3 regions of the Paenibacillus vandeheii genome follow, and region 1 is predicted to be linked to each of the others. Evidence: predicted binding sites of a transcription regulator. Region 1 holds the regulator's gene; each other region holds the start of a gene.
What was found. The regulator NrdR, encoded in region 1, represses ribonucleotide reductase genes. The targets are predictions, from matches to a motif close to AACACNATATATNGTGTT.
Positions count from the first base shown of each region.

Region 1 (6,322 bases):
GCTTTGTTCCGCGCAGGCATTCATCCAGAGACCATTGCCAAGACATTGACAGAAGCGCAGCTAACCGTGCTGCATGAAGCGATCGTAGCTACGCTGCAGGATGCGGTGAATGCAGGTGGCTCCTCCATTAAGTCCTATGTTAATGGGCAGGGCGAGATGGGAATGTTCCAGCATCAGTTGAAAATATATGGACGCAAATCTGAACCTTGTGCAACTTGTGGCACATTAATCGAGAAGAGCGTAGTAGGCGGCAGGGGCACGCATTATTGTCCGAAGTGTCAGCCGCTGCTCTAAATCGGTGATGGGTTTGGCAGCATGAACGAAATCGTTAAATTGTAGCACCCTTGGACTCCTCCCTCCATATACTGATATGGCAGAAATAAGCGGGCGTATACCTATACTGGCAGCCGCCGGTTGGAACGAGTTCCGCACAGGGGAGGAATGCGGGGTGCTGCATCATTTTATTTCATTACTGGCGCTTGCTTTGGCGCTTAGTTTAGATGGTTTTGGAGTCGGGATTACATATGGGCTGCGGAGGACTAAAATTCCGCTGTTATCCATTGTCGTCATTTCCATCTGTTCGGGTCTGGTTATTGCGTTATCCATGCAAGTAGGTGTACTTCTGTCCCATGTGGTATCTCCGGATGCGGCTTCGATTGTTGGAGCGGTTATTCTGATCGGTATTGGCGCATGGTCGTTGCTGCAACTGATTCGAAAACGAGGCAAGGAACAGCTGGAAACAGACAACGGATTGTGTGAGGGAGCAGGAACAATTCGAAGTGGTGCGCAATCCCCACAAGAAGCTCAGTCGAAAGGCAGAAATCAGGTGCTCGCGCTTGAGCTTGAGCAATCGGCTTCTGGAGGATCTCTGGAACGAATGGTCTTTACACTTGAGCTGCGGAAGCTGGGGGTAGTCATTCAGATTCTGCGTAGCCCCTCAAAGGCGGATATGGACAATTCGGGAAGTATATCCGTTCAAGAAGCGATGTGGCTTGGTATTGCTCTTTCTCTGGATGCTTTCGGCGCAGGATTGGGGGCCGCCTTATTGGGATTCCCGACCTTGTGGACTGCACTAGTTATTGCGTTGTTTAGCGGGGTATTTCTGTCATTGGGCATGAGGGTTGGGTTGCGATTTGCTGCACTGAGTTGGATGCGAAGATTATCCGTGCTACCTGCGCTTTTATTAATGATTATGGGAATAATGAAGTTGTTGTGAGGTGAAATAATGAATATTGGCTTAACCGGCGGGATCGCGACAGGCAAAAGTAGTGTTTCCGCCTTTCTCGCCAGTAAGGGAGCGTTGCTCATTGATGCAGATGTTATTGCCCGGGAAGTCATGATGCCCGGGCATCCCATTCTGGCTGCGGCTGTTCAGCGGTTCGGACAAGCCATATTGAATGAGGACGGAACACTAGATCGGAAAAAGCTGGGCAGTATTGTGTTTCAGGATCCAGAGGAACGCAAAGCGCTGGAGGCTATTACACATCCTGCAATCCGCAAGGAGATGCGTGAACGTGCTGCGATATACGAGCTTGAACATCCGGACAAGCTTGTCGTATCGGATATTCCGTTATTGTACGAGTCAGGGCTGGAAGAAGGCTTTGAAGAAGTGATGGTTGTATATGTCCCCAGGTCCGTGCAGCGGGAACGACTGATGAGCCGAGACGCAATGACAGTGGAGCAAGCAGATGCCCGTATTGACGTACAGATGGACATTGAAGACAAGAAGCAGCGGGCTGACGTGGTTATTGATAACAGCGGCTTGTGGTCAGAGACGGAGCAGCAAATTATTTCATTTTTGCATCGTAAAGGTCTATTATGAGATTGCTGCGTAAAAAACGGGTATTGTTGTTGATGTTTGTGTCTTTTGTATTGGTGCTGTTCCTGAATACGAACTGGATGTCATGGTTCTATCCGATTCATTATAAGGAAGAGATTCGTGCACAGTCTCAGAGTTATGAGGTTGATCCGTTTCTTATAGCCTCCATCATCAAGGTGGAAACCAATTTTAAGACAAGCAAAGAATCCAAGAGAGGGGCCATTGGGCTGATGCAGCTTATGCCCGACACCGCGAACTGGATTATGGAGCAAGCCAAAATTCCGGGCACCTCATTGGAAGAATTAAAGCACGAGCCTGAAAGAAATATCCAGTTGGGTACCTGGTATCTACGTAATCTGTCCGATCAATTTGACGGGAATGAAACGGCTATGATTGCTGCGTACAATGCTGGTCCGGGCAAAGTAAACTCATGGCTGAGGGATGGTGTTTGGGACGGCTCGTTTGAGACGGTCAAGGATATTCCGTTTGGTGAGACCCGGCACTATGTACAACGCGTTATTTATTATTATAATCAATATGTAAAGATCTATAATACGTTCTAAGAGAAGACATTCTAGGCATGGTCCAAAATAAGTAGAAGCACCGAGCAGACCGGTTATTCACCGGCCGCTCCATGCTCCTCTGTATTACCGTATTACGATGCAGATATTATTGGTATTGACCTGCCAATTGCTGTTCTGCAATTGTTACCAGACGCTTCGTGATGTATCCACCGATCGAACCGTTCTCGTAAGAAGTCATGTTACCTTGGTATCCGTCTTGTGGAATGCTGATTCCGAGTTCTTGAGCAACTTCATATTTCATTTGCTCGAGAGCTGCGGTAGCTTTAGTTACCACCAGGTTGTTGGAGTTACCATTGCTTTGTGCCATTGCTGTTCACCTCCTCGCGGTTGGTAAAAGTATTATGTGTCGCCAATACGATTTTCATAACTAAATGATTACAGGGAATTTGTGGTAAAAGTAAAACATGGGAAGTGATCTGAATTGAAATGTCCTTATTGCGCCTATCTGGGCACCAAGGTGCTTGATTCAAGGCCGGCCAATGAATCGAAATCGATTCGTCGTCGTCGTGAGTGTGAGCAGTGTGCCAGAAGATTTACAACTTTTGAAATGATTGAAGAAACACCGCTGATCGTTATCAAGAAGGATGGCAGTCGGGAGGAGTTTAGCCGGGACAAGATTCTTCGTGGTCTAATACGAGCGTGTGAGAAACGTCCGGTTTCGGTCGAGACGTTGGAGATGATGGTATCCGAGACGGAGAAGTCCCTGCGAAATACAGCGGATGCTGAAGTAGAGAGCCGCCAGATTGGCGAACTGCTGATGGAACAGTTGTTTCCTGTGGATGAAGTAGCTTATGTACGCTTCGCTTCGGTGTATCGCCAATTCAAAGACATCAATATGTTCATGAAAGAATTGAAATCCCTGTTGTCCAAAGAAGACATCGAGGATTAATGAAGCGGGTAAGGGAGAAGAGCAATCTGGGGTTACCGTAACGTGTGTTCCAGTAAAAAGGATGTTCTTCTCCAATCACTTTAAATCCAACAAAAAGTTGTTGACAGCCAAAGCTGTATTTTATATGATATAGGAGTCGCCTGCGGAATGAAGCAGAGATGGACAACCGTTTACATTCATATTTTGGGGCCTTAGCTCAGCTGGGAGAGCGCATCGCTGGCAGCGATGAGGTCAGGGGTTCGATCCCCCTAGGCTCCATAACTAAAAAAACCGCTAAACACAAGGATTTCCGAGTGTTTGGCGGTTTTTTTCTATGCATGCTTATTACATCGGAAACAAGCCTGTAGTTCACGTTCTAATGGGCCGGATACGGCATTTTATTCTCGATCTGGTCGTATTAATCTGGACAGCGTGTAAAACTGATGTTATATTGTTTCTGTAAGAAACAATATAATTCGCATATGAAATTATTGTCGCTGTAAGCTTTATGGATACTGTATGAAGAGTGTGTATCAACAAAATGGCTCAAGTCGGTTATGCGGGTTGATGCTTGAGCACAATGAAAGGATGGAATGAATGATGAACCATGTCGAGACAACAATTGAATCTTTTGACGGAACTCAGCTTTATTTTAGCAGAAATATTGTAAGCGGTGCCAAGGCAGCCGTGGTCATTGTTCATGGCTTGTGTGAGCATGCCGGACGCTATGATTATTTGACCGATAAACTAAACAAACGTGGTTTTAACGTATATCGTTTTGACCATCGTGGTCATGCAAGATCAGAAGGGAGGCGTACGTTCTACAGTGATTTTCATCAGATCATTGATGATGTAAATGTGGTTGTTGAAGCAGCCTTGCAAGAGAGCGGCGACATTCCGCTTTTTGTCATTGGGCATAGTATGGGTGGCTTCGCAACCTCTTCATTTGGAACGAAATATCCAGGTAAAGTAAAAGGGATTGTTCTATCCGGAGCGTTAACTCGTTACAATACGAAGGTTGCCGGAGAATTGCCACTTGATCTTCCCCCGGGCACGTATTTTCCCAATGAGCTTGGTAGCGGCGTATGCAGTGATCCGGAGGTTGTATCCGCTTACGTGAATGATCCGCTCGTAGAAAAGCAGATTTCCGTGGATTTGTTTAATAGCCTGGGGAATGGAGTGGCCTGGTTAAAAACACATTCGAAGCAGTTTGTTGATCCTGTACTTGTTCTGCATGGAGCAAACGACGGGCTGGTGAGCGAACAGGATTCGCGCGACTTTTACGGTGATATTGCCTCAACCGATAAAACGCTGAAAATATATGCACATCTCATGCATGAAATATTTAATGAACCTAATCGGGATGAAGTCATAGAGGAAGCGATCACATGGATTGAAAAACATATTTAAATTCAGTACATTGGAATAGAGAGATAGAGACACTCTGAAGGTGAAAGGGATTATTCATGAAATTAGACTGGATGGGCGACCATCGGGAACTTATTGAAAAGATCATCAAGTATGGTAATGCATACTCAAACACGTATAAGCTGCAGCGAAGTTATGGTACGAATATGACGTTCTCCGCTTCGCAGATTCAGACGCTGGAGTACATTCTGGAAGCGGAGGACAAGGAAGAAAAAATGTCGGAAATGGCAGCACGACTAGGCGTGAGCCGCAGCACGTTTTCCAAAAATGTGAAGGTTCTAACGGAAAAAGGATTACTCGAAAAATACCATTTAAGTGGAAATCGCAAGGACATTTATGTCAAACCTTCGGCCAATGGACGCGACGCGTATGCCCAATATACTGAATTTGTTCGTGATCTGTGCTTTGATGATATTTTTCAGTATGCTGATACGATTTCAGAGGCTGACAAGAAAAGCTTTATACGCATTATGGATTTGTTTGCCGATGTGTTGCTCTGGTATGGTGAAAAAGAACAGGAACCGCGAAAGCTCATCAAAATTGATGCGAATCGTGATTAAGAAGGGCACATCATGTATTGAAAGTTGAATAAGTCATTACTAGGTTAAGTGAATACTTTTGATGGTCATAGTCCTGTCATGTAGACAGGACACAGGACTGTCAGACAACATTGAAGCTGCGACGGTTTCCCAGTAGTACTGGGGAACGGTCGTTTATTTATTATCCATTCTGAAACTTTTACTTTGGGAAGAATGTACTCCGGATGAATCAGCAATGCTAAAATAAAGAGGTATAGCCAATTTAACCGTGTAGAATGAGCTGAAATTAGAGTCATTACCCGCCCGGTAAGAGTCACGGAGGATCAGAAAATGAACAACTCGGAATGGGCAGAGTCCTATTTTCCAATATATACAGCAGACAGCATTCAATCATTGTACAGCACATCAACGATGCCGATACATCAAATCCATGAAAATCTGACGGTTCTGATGGCCGTTGCCAGTGGGAAAGGTACACTTCGTATTAACGATGAACTTTACGAACTTGTCGAAGGCATGGTCATTCTTATTCCGGCCAAGAGGGATGCTGTCATACAGACCGATCTGACGCATCCTCTTCATCTGTATACACTCTCCATCAGCACGCAGGAACAGACCAGGTCATTGCCTACGGGAACGATGGGACGGCCAAGTGTGTTAGCGGCAGAACCCTCTGTTCAGATCTTTCCGTCTGAACCAGCAATGGCTGCACAGCTTGAAGAGCTGTATATTCATCGTTTACCTGGTAACGAAGTCAGGCATATGCGCAACCAGATTCTTTTTCATCAGGTGCTTATGAGTTTGTTGGAGCGAATGGAACTAAGATATGCAGCCAGTGAGCAGCCGTCCATGGAACGCAGTATTACATATATGGAGCACCATTATAATGAGAAAATAACAACCGATAGACTTTCCGAAATTGCGGGGGTCAGTCGTTCTCACTATTCCATTCTATTTAAGCAGCTAACCGGATTCACCCCCAATGAATACCTTTCACGCTTGCGTGTTCACCGGGCCAAAGAATTATTAATTAGCGGGACCGCTTCCCTTCGTGAGATTGCGCTGAAGGTCGGATACAAGGATG
Region 1 covers NZ_JAROCD010000003.1:167,821-174,142, forward strand. The annotation lists gene mutM (DNA-formamidopyrimidine glycosylase) at 1-294, shown strand, start outside; gene P5G61_RS06300 (manganese efflux pump) at 449-1,216, shown strand; gene coaE (dephospho-CoA kinase) at 1,226-1,822, shown strand; gene P5G61_RS06310 (lytic transglycosylase domain-containing protein) at 1,819-2,382, shown strand; gene P5G61_RS06315 (alpha/beta-type small acid-soluble spore protein) at 2,489-2,710, opposite strand; gene nrdR (transcriptional regulator NrdR) at 2,825-3,292, shown strand; tRNA gene P5G61_RS06325 (tRNA-Ala) at 3,478-3,550, shown strand; gene P5G61_RS06330 (alpha/beta hydrolase) at 3,872-4,681, shown strand; gene P5G61_RS06335 (MarR family winged helix-turn-helix transcriptional regulator) at 4,738-5,259, shown strand; gene P5G61_RS06340 (helix-turn-helix domain-containing protein) at 5,569-6,322, shown strand, end outside.

Region 2 (6,322 bases), on a different contig from region 1:
TCCAGCAACAGGCGATCAGCGGTACCCAGCGCAGCTTCCATCTGCGCCGCCGTCCATTGGCTAACACCTACGTAAAGCACCTTGCCCTGACGCACCAGATCGTCCAGTGCTCGCAGTGTCTCTTCAATCGGTGTTTCGGTATGATAGCGATGGCAATAATATATGTCTACATAATCAACACCCAGCCGTTGCAAGCTGGCTTCGCATTGTTCCTTAATATGTTTACGGGATAACCCTTGGTCATTTGGACCGTCACCCATTTTGCCAAAAACCTTGGTTGCAAGTACATACGAATCACGGGAATACGCTTTCAACGTCTGCCCCAGCAGCTCTTCTGCTGCACCCCGCTCGTACACATTGGCTGTGTCAAAAAAGTTAATGCCTTCATCGAATGCGGCTTCAATTGATTTCACCGCGTTTTCACGTTCCACATATCCTCCGTATGTCAGCCAGCTACCCAGGCTGATCTCGCTTACCTTCAGTCCGCTTCCACCCAATCTACGGTATTCCATTGAATGCACATCCTCCTCTAAACTGATTAATGATGAAGTTCCCTTTCTATTGTATCGTATTCGGCTCGGATTAAAAGGGCTTTGGAGCAGAATTTGGGAAATAGTTATGGATTTATGGATGAATATTAAAAAGCTCCGCTGCAAAAGCGGAGCCATCATGCAGGTAACTACATTACGTTTCTTCATTATTTATGAGAGATCCTAGTTTGTCTCAGTTAGCTGTGACGATAAATTGTTCCCATGCTCCGCCGACAGCATTACGATTGGCGTACAGCACGCCCCCGTTATTCAGATCCGCACTGACATATTTACCGTTCGCAACGGATTTGAAAGCAACCAGTCCCCCGCCCAGATCTTCACGGGTAAACTTCTCCCATGTGGATGGATACGTGGCCGAGGCGATCAAACGCCCGCCGTTATTCAGATCGGCTTGCACATATTTAATGTTGCTCATCGACAGCAAGGATACCGTTCCATCCGAGTTTTGGATGATTTTGAACCGTTCCCAGTGTCCGGCAGTATCCCGATTGGCAACCAGCGAATCCGCCCGACCGTTCTCTGCGCTGACAAACGTACCGTTGGCATTGGCCTTCAGACTGGACCAGGCCTTGTTGTAATCGTTTTCAATTGGAATTATAATGAATTTGAATGAATTGTCAATCACTTATTTGGAGTTGTGAACCCTATGGATGTCAAAATTATTGATGTCGCTGCCATTGCAGGTGTATCCCCGGCAACCGTATCACGAGTTATTAATCAGCACAGCAAGGTTAGCACCAAAACGAAAGATAAGGTGATGCGCGCCATCGAGCAATTGGGATATCACCCCAACGCAGCAGCCAAAAATCTTCGTTCACAGAGAACCATGACGATTGGCGTCATCGTTCCGGATATCAACAATTCCTATTATGCGGAAATAATTAAAGGCATTGAGAACATCGCCTACGCCCGTCATTACAAAGTCATCATATGTGATGCCCATAACCAGAAAGAGCGAGAAGTCGATTATCTTAATTTGCTGCTGGATCGGACCATTGACGGTGTCATCATTATCACTCCCATGCTGGCGGATGAGGAATTATTCCAGCTCGCGGATAAGGGGTATCGTATTGGCATTGTTGGCAAATATATCGAACATGATCAGATTCCTTGTATCTATACTGACAACGTGAAATTTTCCCAGGAAGTTGTTCAGCATCTGGTTGAGGCCGGACATCGGAATATCGTTTTCTTGAACGGTTATCCCGAAGCAATCGATAGCTATGAGCGGCTTGAAGGCTATTTGAAAGCCTTGCGCAATCATCAAATTCCATTCCGTCCCGAACTGATCGAGAATGGGAATTTCAACAAAGAAGGCGGATATGAGGCCATCAAACGACTGTTTAACAAAGGCCTGTCCTTCTCCGCTGTATATGCGGCCAACGATGAAATGGCCCTCGGCGTATACCAGGCATGTTCGGAATACGGAATACGCATTCCCGAGCAATTGGCTATCGTAGGTGTGGACAACAATCGAATCAGCAAATACATCCACCCTACGCTAAGTTCGGTGAACCAGCCCAAGTATACGATGGGCGCCATTCTGATGGAGAAGATGATTGACACGATGAATACGAATGAATTTCAGGACAAACGCGTATTTAAAGTCGACTCGGAGCTGCTTGTTCGAGGGTCCTCTTCCTTCCAAATAACAAGTAAAGCGCACCCGTAACAGGTGCGCCTAATTGAATATCATTTTCTATTTTCTTAATGCACAATGATGCTTAACGCATTCAACAATTCAGCCTGCTTCACCGGCTTGGTCAGGACCGCATCAAAGACTTCCGCTTCATGCGGATCGATATGCATACCATACGGAATCAGCACAATGACCGGTGAATCGGTAACCAGGTGCTTCAGCTTGTGCACAAAATCCACAGCGCCACCCTCCAGCAGTCCCATATCCACAACGGCCACATCAGGCTTAAAGCCCTCCTCAATCCAGTTGTACGCCTCGGTTGTAACCGAGGTCATATGCACATCCATCTTCCATCTTCGCATCAGGGAGGAGGCCCCTTGCAAAATGTCAGGATCCTTCGCAAGCAGCACCTTTTTGCCCCTCAGTCGGTGCTGAATATTGGCAAGCTGAGGCAGTTCCCAATGTTTGCGAAGCGGCAGGCAGATCTCGAATTCTGTTTCCTTGTCTCCCAGACCGCGCACCTGAATACGGCCGTTCATAAGGATGGCAAGGTTCTGGCTGACTGCCAAACCGAGATTGGTTCCCACCAGCTTCTGTGTACTTATATTTCCGTCCAAATTGTTAAATGATCTAAGCTTTTTGTCCGAAGAGAGCATGCGACCGGTATACTTCACATGAAGTCGAAGCGTCCCCGCTTCCTCTGTATCTCCACCATCCACAGTTGCTGTAACCAACACTGAACCTGTCCGTGTTGAATCTATGGCATACTGTATGACATGGGCCAATAGTTGTCCGATCTTGATTTCATCCCCGACGTAGACCTGAGATACATTCAGATCAAGGTTCAATCCCAGCTCAATGTTCTTGCTCAGCGCAAGTCCCGCATAGAGATAAACGGTATTCTCGATCGTGGCTACCAGATCAAATGGATCATCGTGTACAACTGTTTTGCCTGCATCGTTGACGTTAAAACTCATCATGTTATTTAGCAGTGAGAGCAGGATGTTACCGCTGGTCTCAATCATATTCACATACTCTGTCTGCTCGTCCGACATATCCGGTGTACGCATCAGGTCCGTCAATCCCAAAATGCCGTTCAGTGGATTACGAATCTCGTGGCTCATCAGCGACAGCATCTGTGTCTTGGTCATTGCCTCGGATTCCGCGCGTTCCTTCTCTGCCTGCAATTGCTCCTGTAGCTGCTCCGAATCACTCAGCTTCTGCTCCTGAACTTGCAGCGTATCTTCCAGATCCACGACATATCCGAGGAAAACAGCCATAGCTTTCAGCGTCTTCATATCCGTTTCACTGATTACATAATCAGGATTATCCATCAGACATATGGTCCCGAACGCTTCCCCCGACCTCCGCAAAATTGGAATGCCCACAAAGAAACGATTGCCCAGTTCGCCCGTTACGTCCATCGACTCCGTAAGCGGATGTTCGCATGTATCCGTGATAACCAGACTGCTGCCCTTATCTCTCAATACTAGACTGCAATATGACGCTTCAAATGGAAGGGCACTGCCTTTGGCAATCAACTCTTCCTCGCGGTTAAAAGCCTCCATAATCACATTGGTTACGCCATCATTCGTGGCAATGAAGATGGTGTTCACCTTTAATATACCGCTTACTACGTCTACAATATGGGACGCGGCTTCCTGGATATTTTCATAGAAGCCCCTTGTAATGCTTACCGTTCCCATGACTCACCCCTCTTGTTTTAGCTGCATTTCAAATCCGTATTGCACATGATGATTCAATCGATTAACGAGGGTTCATATGTTCCGAAACAGCTGTCACAACCTATTCATATATGATTAACACTGTAGGAATCAAAGGGAAACATACCCGAATCCAATTTATTCCACGGACGGGAATCTGCTATGGACGGTATGATTCGATGACAGGAAAGTTAAGCAACCGCTTCCCTGGCAGGTTTTCTGTCCTTATTTCTAGCTTCGTCAACTATACTTACACGGTAATAAGAAATTATACGCTTACCCTCCGGCTTTGGAAACCTTTATCATGCCAGACTAGGAAATCGCCACGTTCAACGCACCCCTCTTATGTGACGATTATCACACCCAAATAACAAGATATAGTTTATAAATGGATAAAGAAACTCTACATATAGTGTTCAATGAATTGACATTATCCCTATACAATCTCATTTTTTAGGAGGAATCTGATATGAACATGCTTGAGTATGCCTCTCCACCGGCGCCTGATCTGCTATCTGATCTGGGAAGACGAATTATCGGAGCAGAAGACGCTGATACGCTGAGGGAGAATGCCAATCTGAACGGAGACTCGTTCAGCGGCAAGATGAGCAGGCTCGGTTCGGAGACGGCCAAGTGGCATGCTCTGCGTCATGTGCTGCCAGAGGACCTTGCTCTAGCTGTGGAGAATGGTGATCTGTATGTACACGATCTGGATCAGTATGCCCTTGGAACGACCAACTGTATATTCATCCCGTTTGACCGACTGCTGGCCTCCGGCTTTAACACAGGCAACGGTTCGGTTCGTACACCACAGACGATCATGTCTGCCATGGCGCTGGTCGCCATAATTTTTCAATCCCAGCAGAACAGCCAGTATGGCGGCGTATCGGCCAACAAAATCGACTGGGATCTAGCACCTTATGTGAAGCGATCGTTCCGTAAGCATTACCGAAAAGCACAACGGCTGTTTGGGGAAAATGACCGGATTGAGGATGAGCAGCTACATCTGAATAGTGATGAAGCGAAGGAGAAATGTCCACGAGCCTTTGCCTTTGCCTGTGAAGAAACGGAAATGGAGACCGAACAGGCTGCGGAATCGCTAATCCATAATCTGAACACCATGAGCAGTCGTGCTGGCGGACAGATCCCGTTTACTTCGCTGAACTACGGACTGTGCACTTCAGCCGAAGGTCGGCTCGTATCCCGATCGTTGCTGGAAGCGACCATTCGTGGACTCGGCAACGGGGAAACGCCCGTGTTTCCACAGCATATTTTCCAGTGCAAGCAAGGAATTAACCAATCTGAGGGAGATCCGAATCATGATTTATTCAAGCTCGCTGTGACCTGCTCCTCACGGCGTATGTATCCGAATTTTGTCAATGTGGATGCTTCCTTCAACCTTCCCTATTATCGGCCGGAAGATCCCGACACGATCATTGCCACGATGGGATGCCGTACACGCACACTGGCTGATCGCTTCGGACGCAATCGTCAGAGCGGCAAAGGGAACTTGTCCTTTAACACCATCAATCTGGTCAAGCTCGGCATACGATATGGGATCTGCCAGGGAACAAGAGCCATCGCTGACCGGGCCGGCTTCTATATGGCTTTGGAATCCGTCATGCACAATGCTACGGATGGACTGCTGCACCGGTATCGTATCCAGACAAACCAGCCTGCCAAAGCATCGGACTTCATGATGCGGGAAGGGGTGTGGGAAGGCGGTGAACAATTGGCTCCGAATGAACCAGTGGCTGACCTGCTGAAACACGGTACGTTATCCATCGGTTTTATCGGGCTTGCTGAATGTATGACCGCTCTATATGGCCGCCACCATGGACAAGACCTTCATGTACATCGAGAAGCCTTGAATATCATTCGTACGATGAGAGAGTTCTGCGACCGGATGAGTGAGTTGCATAATTTGAATATCACCTTATTCGCTACGCCCGCCGAGGGTCTATCCGGCAAATTCACTAAGCTTGATCGTGAGCGATACGGCAGCATCGCGGGGGTCAATGACCGGGAATACTATACCAATTCATTTCACATTCCGGTCTATCATCCCCTTCCGGCCTATCGCAAAATTGAATTGGAAGCCCCTTTCCACAAGCTATGCAATGCCGGGGCCATCTCTTATGTCGAACTCGACGGGAATGTTAGGGCCAACACCGCGGCTTTCCAGCGGATCGTGCAATATGCGCTGGCCCAGGATATCGGGTATTTCTCCATTAATCATCCAATCGACCGCTGTCCATCCTGTGGCTATGAGGGCGTAATCGGAGATGTATGTCCCGGATGTGAAGCTCATGAAAATCACGTGCATTTCCAGCGACTGCGCCGGGTAACGGGCTATCTGACCGGAGATTACAAAGTGCGCTTCAATACGGCAAAGCAGGCTGAAGTAC
Region 2 covers NZ_JAROCD010000010.1:42,744-49,065, reverse strand. The annotation lists gene P5G61_RS20190 (aldo/keto reductase family protein) at 1-512, opposite strand, end outside; gene P5G61_RS20185 (fascin domain-containing protein) at 724-1,176, opposite strand; gene P5G61_RS20180 (LacI family DNA-binding transcriptional regulator) at 1,198-2,223, shown strand; gene P5G61_RS20175 (hybrid sensor histidine kinase/response regulator) at 2,259-3,896, opposite strand; gene P5G61_RS20170 (anaerobic ribonucleoside triphosphate reductase) at 4,384-6,322, shown strand, end outside.
Region 2: a site for NrdR is predicted at 4,314-4,331, ahead of P5G61_RS20170 (anaerobic ribonucleoside triphosphate reductase). Genes of this name have one in related genera too.

Region 3 (6,322 bases), on a different contig from region 1:
AATGGCCATGCTCACCCATCATATCCATCATCTCTGTGTTTTGTTTCCAGTCGTGGGAGGCAAGGTCTTCGGCGGTCATGATCGTTCCCACACCCTGCTCAGTAACAAAAGCTTCGGCAGATTGTTTATCCTTAAAATTCAGGATGCCATAGGCCATGGGTGTACGCAGTGAAGCATCGTATACATAAGTAGCTTTGCTGTATTCAATCCATTCCTTGTCATTATAGTCACGAACAAAATCCATCCCGATGTTATCTGTTCCGTTCTCTTCTTTCCACTGGTGCATGCAACCGATATCATCAAATTTATAATTTTTACCGTCTTTCGTGGTAAGCTGCGTGGCATAGGCATCATCCTTCACCTGCATTTTGCAAATGGCACAGATGTCCACGTCTTCATTAATAGGCAGCGCCTCGTATTTTTTTCCGCAGGCTGTTAATAACAGCACCCCAAAGAGAAGCACCATGACTGTTTTCAAACTTGTTCTCATTTTCATTTTCGTAATACCCCCATATAGATCATAATAAAAGTTGCCATGCCCAGCAGAATACATCCGATGATCCAAACCTCAATTATCGCATTAACCGCTTGTGCGCCTGTTTTCGTTGTCAGTGTTTCCGCTTTCATGCTCATTAACGGTGATCTGTCGGTTGTCCATTCTCCCTTGCCTTCCGTAAACAAGCTGCTCATAAAGATCATGCCTGGAGATTGAAAGAAAAGCTGATAAGCCGAATTCCGGTTGACCACTTGCTCATAAAAAGGATTAATCTCATAGGAAAGTTCACTGATTCCATCCTCGTTCAGGTCAAGACCCTGAAAGGAATCCCAGTAATTCTCCTTCATCTCATTGTTCCGGCTGTCCATCGCTGAAGCTTCAATCACATTCGAAACAAATTGGTTTCTAGTAAACTGGTTGTCCTCTGCCAGAACAAGCTGGATACCAATGAAATTGCGAAGCACCGCATTGCTGCGAATTTCATTTCCTGAGGATTCGGCAATGTTCATGCCCACACGATTACCTTCCACAACATTGTTATGAATTGAGGATCGCTGTACGTCATACAATAAAATCCCTTGTGAATGCACATTTTCGCTCTGTTTACGAAAGGAATTTCCGGATACAACCGTATTCTTGACGCCCATCACCATGGCCCCTGTACTGTTGTTCTCTCCCACATTGTCCACAACAGAAGAACCATCGATATACATACAATGAATGCCGTACCTGGTATGCAGAAGCGTGTTACCTTTGACCGTAAGATTGCGACTGTTCTCCAAGTAGATTCCGTCCCGCATGCCCGTAATTTGGTTCTCCTCGATGGTGTTACGATGGGAATTGTACAAGTCAATGCCATTCCCTTTTTGACCACTGGAAGCCGATTCTGATCCAGCCCATGAAATGTTATTGCTATGTATGAGCCCATCGCGGGAACCCCGCAGCACAATTCCGAAACTTTGACTCTGAATATCAAGGTCCCTGATCTCTGCACGATCTCCTTCAACCTGAATCGCCGCAGTGGGTTCATTCGTTAAGTGCTGAATCGTGAACCCTTGTAATGTCACTCCATCTGAACGAATGGTGATCGTGGACTCAGCTTCTGTATTCAATACTGTTACGGATGAGTCCCCTCGAATGGATATACTCTTGTTTATACTTACGGGACCAGCATAAGTACCAGGCTCAAGTACAAGCACTTCACCAGGTTTAGAACCATCAATGAGTGGCTGGAGTGGAATAGCGTCTTTTGTTCCAGAAGCAGCGTTTGCAGCATCAAGCGGATAAGGTAATAGGATCGCCAGTATACCCATAATGAGTAATATTCCTAGGACAATCCGTTTGTTCAACATCATAACCTCCTTCATGAAACACACTGCCCATAGTGTACATAAAAACAAATTTCTACCATATAGCTCATTCTGGCTATAGAACTGTACTTTTTGTGTCCAATTTGTGAGGTCGTTGGAGTTAAAAGCAAAAAGAATGACATTCCACTACACAGAAAGAACGCCCGGATATAATAAAAAAGCTTATTACAGACGATTATGGTCTGTAATAAGCCCTTGCTCCAATGCATACCGTGTCAATTGAACACGATTTTGAACCTGCAGTTTTTGCAAAATGTTTTTCAAGTGATTCTTGACGGTATACTCTGAAATTGTATAATTTGCAGCGATTTCTTTGTTGGTCCATCCTGCAGCTACACCATATAGAATATCCTTTTCTCTTGTGGTTAATGGAACATCAGGTTCTTTTTTCTCTGTGAGTGAGACATCCTTCAGGATTTGATAAGCCACCTCGCGGCTCAAAGGAGCTTCTTCTGTAACGATGGAATGAAGATATTCCAGCCACATGGATGGTTCAAGGTTTTTGAGAAGATAGCCCTGAGCTCCCCGCTTCAACGCCTCCAAAAGGTGGAGTACATCATCCGAGACGGTAATCATGACAATCTTCACATAAGGAAAGGCCAATTTGATCCGTTGTGTTGCTTCAAGACCGTTCAGGATCGGCATCTGAATGTCCATAAGGATCAGATCGGGAAGCCACTGTTCTGTATAATCAATCGCCTGTTGACCGTCCGATACGACGCCAATCACTTCGAAGCTGGTATCCATGGATAAAATTTCACATATGGCTTCTCTCGCATGAGCGTGATCGTCCACAACAAGTACGCGAGTATGGCTCATTGCATCTCACCATCCTTTGAAAATTCGACAACGGTATGCTCCTCTTCCCTTCGGAATTGCATATTAAAGTTCAGTTCATTCATCCGCTCTCGCATGATTTTTAATCCATATCGATCCTTTCGTTCAAAAGGATTCATCTCAAACCCTTTTCCATTATCTCGAATCGTGATATTCCAGCACTGCTTGTGCCCATTTCCCTGAATCCATGCTTGGGATGCGGATGCATGCTTTTGAATATTAAAAAGAGCCTCACGAATACAAGCGAGCAGTTCTACTCTCTCTTTGTCAGTAAATGAATCCTCCGGGATGCTCCACTCCAGTTCAATTCGGACAGGGATATCTTTGGAAATCCTTCGAATTTGACCAATCCATGTGACCGATTCGTTCATAGTCAAGGCTTGATCATCGTTAGGATCATAACGCAAATCTGCAATGGCTTGACGCACATAACGATTGACTTCATGAACCGTTTTTTTGATCGAATACACATCGTCCAGCTGTTGATCCTGCTTGGCTTGCTCCTCCAGACGTCCGACTTTCACCGATAATAGAAAAAGGGATTGCGCAATTCCATCATGAAGTTCTTTGGCCATCTTTTCCCGAGATTCAAATGCGGCTTTGACTTCACGCTCATGCTCCAGCTCTTTTTGGATACGTTCCAACATGAGAAACAGCCGAGTTAACAACGTTATGCTCACAACATATACAATGACAGGCGTCAGCCAGTTGCCCAGATCCATTGATATATAGGGGAGCAAAAACTGATGTCGTACATATTCCCAGAGTCCAACGGTCAAGGTAGGAATGAGCAGAATCATCCACTTGATTTGTTTGTAAGACATATTCTCCTCCTACATATCAAGATAAGAATCAGTGAGGCAAACGAAGAATATAACCAAATCCCCACAGGGTTTGAATCAACTCTTCCCGATTCGGCACATGCTCGGATAGTTTGTCACGCAACCGTTTCACATGAGTATCTACAGTTCGATAATCCAGATCTTCCTCATGCTCCACTTTCCAAACAATTCTCAGCAGGTCCTGCCTGGAGAAAGCTATTTCCGAGTGTGTCGCCAGATGATAAAGCAAATCAAATTCTTTGGGCGTCATATGAATTTCCTCATCTTCTATTGTGACCCTTCGGGAAGCTGGATTGATTAAAATGGAGGAAATCAGCACCTCGCTCGCTGAATGATCTTTTGGCGCAGGCTCGACCAATCCGTTATAACGAGCCATCATGGTTTTGATACGGAGCACCACTTCCCTCGGACTGAATGGTTTCATCACAAAGTCATCTGCCCCTGCTTTGAAAGCTTCAAGCCGATTCCCTTCTTCTGACTTGGCTGTCAGAAACATGACGGGTATGCTGAAGTTTGTCCGCAGGTAATGGCATATTTCAATTCCCTTAACATCGGGAAGAATCCAATCCAGAATGATCATGGCATACGACTCCTGATGAAGCTTACTTAAGGCTTGCCAGCCCAACGAAGCCTCTTCGATGATAAATTGTTCTTTCTCCAAATACATTCGAAGAAGTCTTCGGACCCGTTCATCATCATCTACAATTAATATTCTATGTTGCGGCAGGGTCCTGTTCATGTTTTACCTCCACTTCTTTGTGATATGTAATCAGCATACCTTCATCAAACTTAAAAGGCATGACTCCATAGAGCCATGCCTTTTGATAATCTACTTTCGAATTGTAGACAATGTATGAACGATTATGTTCAGGCTATTTCTTGCTGTAAGACACCTGTTACGACATCGTCGGTAACCTTAACCATTCCCAATGTCAATCCCAATTCTCACATGCACCAATTATCATGGCTTCGAATATGGATATCTACTAAGCCCCAAATTTTTTAAACCTAGTAATAGAGCCCATTCCTCAGGTTTTTCACAAAATTGATACCGAAATGCATTTGACAAAGCTATATATTGATATAAAATTAAGAATATAATCTATATATAGTGTTTGTTTTTGATCACCTTTCATTTGTCAAGGAGGATATGATAGTGCTAATTGTGTATGATTCGATAACCGGGAATGTTAAGAGGTTTATTTCCAAGCTTCAACTGCCGGCTGTTCAGATTCAGAATCAAATGACGATTGATGAACCGTACGTACTTGTGACATATACAACAGGTTTTGGACAGATACCTGATAAGGTGTCTTCTTTTTTGCAAAAAAACTCTGAATACCTGATTGGCGTGGCCGCCAGCGGTAACCGTAACTGGGGTGAGCGTTTTGCCAAAAGTGCAGATTTGATATCTGCTTCTTACAACGTCCCGGTTATCAGTAAATTTGAATTATCTGGATCCAAAAGAGATGTGGAGTATTTTGAACAGGAGGTGAGCCGCATTGCGTCATATTGAATTGAATAACATGCTGTTAAAGCGCGACTCTGATGGCTTCTTCCAGTTACATAAGGATCAAGAGGCTGTAGAGGCGTTTATGAAAGAAATCAAAGATAAAAGTATGGCATTCGCCAACATTGATGAACAAGTCCAATTCATGATTGAACATGATTATTACGAGGATTTCTATGCTTCCTATACAACCGACCAAGTTAGAACCGTATTCGAAATTACACGCGGCTATCAGTATAAGTTTCCTTCCTATATGGCAGCGTCCAAGTTCTACACCGATTATGCGTTGAGAACATATGACCGAAAAACATACCTTGAGCAATATGCGGATCGAGTCGCAGCCGTAGCACTTCATCTGGGTCAAGGACACTTTGATACGGCTTGTTTGCTGTCTCGTTCTATGATGGAGCAGCGTCTTCAACCCGCGACCCCCACTTTTCTGAATGCCGGAAAAAGTCGGCGCGGTGAACTGGTTTCTTGCTTCCTGCTTGAAATGGATGATTCACTGAACTCCATAAACTATGTACTGAACACTTGTATGCAGTTATCCAAAATCGGTGGTGGAGTGGCTGTCAACCTGTCGAAGTTGCGTGCTCGCGGAGAAGTCATTAAAGGTGTCGAAGGTGCTGCTAAAGGCATTACGCCTGTTCTCAAGCTGATGGAGGATGGTTTCTCCTACGCCGATCAGATGGGTCAACGGAAGGGTTCTGGCGCAGCATACTATAATATTTTCGGTTGGGACGTTATGGAACTGCTGGACAGTAAAAAGATCAATGCGGACGAGAAAATCCGTCTGAAAACTCTCTCTATCGGACTTATCGTTCCTAATCGTTTTTATAAGCTGGCTCAAGATAATGAGCCCTTGTATCTCTTCGCACCTTATAGTGTCTATAAGGCGTATGGAACACATTTGGATGATATGGATTTGGATGTGATGTATGATACGTTGCTCGCTGACGACCGTGTGAAGAAGAAAAAATCGTTGAGTGCACGGGATATGCTGACCAAAATAGCGATGATTCAACTTGAATCCGGCTATCCCTATATCATTAATAAAACCAATGCTAATCAAGCACATGCCTTAAAAAACGTAGGACAAGTCAAAATGTCCAACCTCTGCACAGAGATCTTCCAACTTCAGGAGACTTCTGAAATTACAGACTATGGTCAACCGGATATTATCCGCAAAGATATTAGCTGCAACCTGGCCTCCCTCAATATTGTTAATGTTATGGAGAGCGGCAAGATCAAGGAATCCGTTCATGAG
Region 3 covers NZ_JAROCD010000008.1:283,423-289,744, forward strand. The annotation lists gene P5G61_RS17875 (nitrous oxide reductase accessory protein NosL) at 1-496, opposite strand, end outside; gene P5G61_RS17880 (right-handed parallel beta-helix repeat-containing protein) at 493-1,845, opposite strand; gene P5G61_RS17885 (response regulator) at 2,032-2,685, opposite strand; gene P5G61_RS17890 (sensor histidine kinase) at 2,682-3,527, opposite strand; gene P5G61_RS17895 (response regulator transcription factor) at 3,556-4,284, opposite strand; gene nrdI (class Ib ribonucleoside-diphosphate reductase assembly flavoprotein NrdI) at 4,702-5,061, shown strand; gene nrdE (class 1b ribonucleoside-diphosphate reductase subunit alpha) at 5,048-6,322, shown strand, end outside.
Region 3: a site for NrdR is predicted at 4,644-4,661, ahead of nrdI (class Ib ribonucleoside-diphosphate reductase assembly flavoprotein NrdI). Genes of this name have one in related genera too.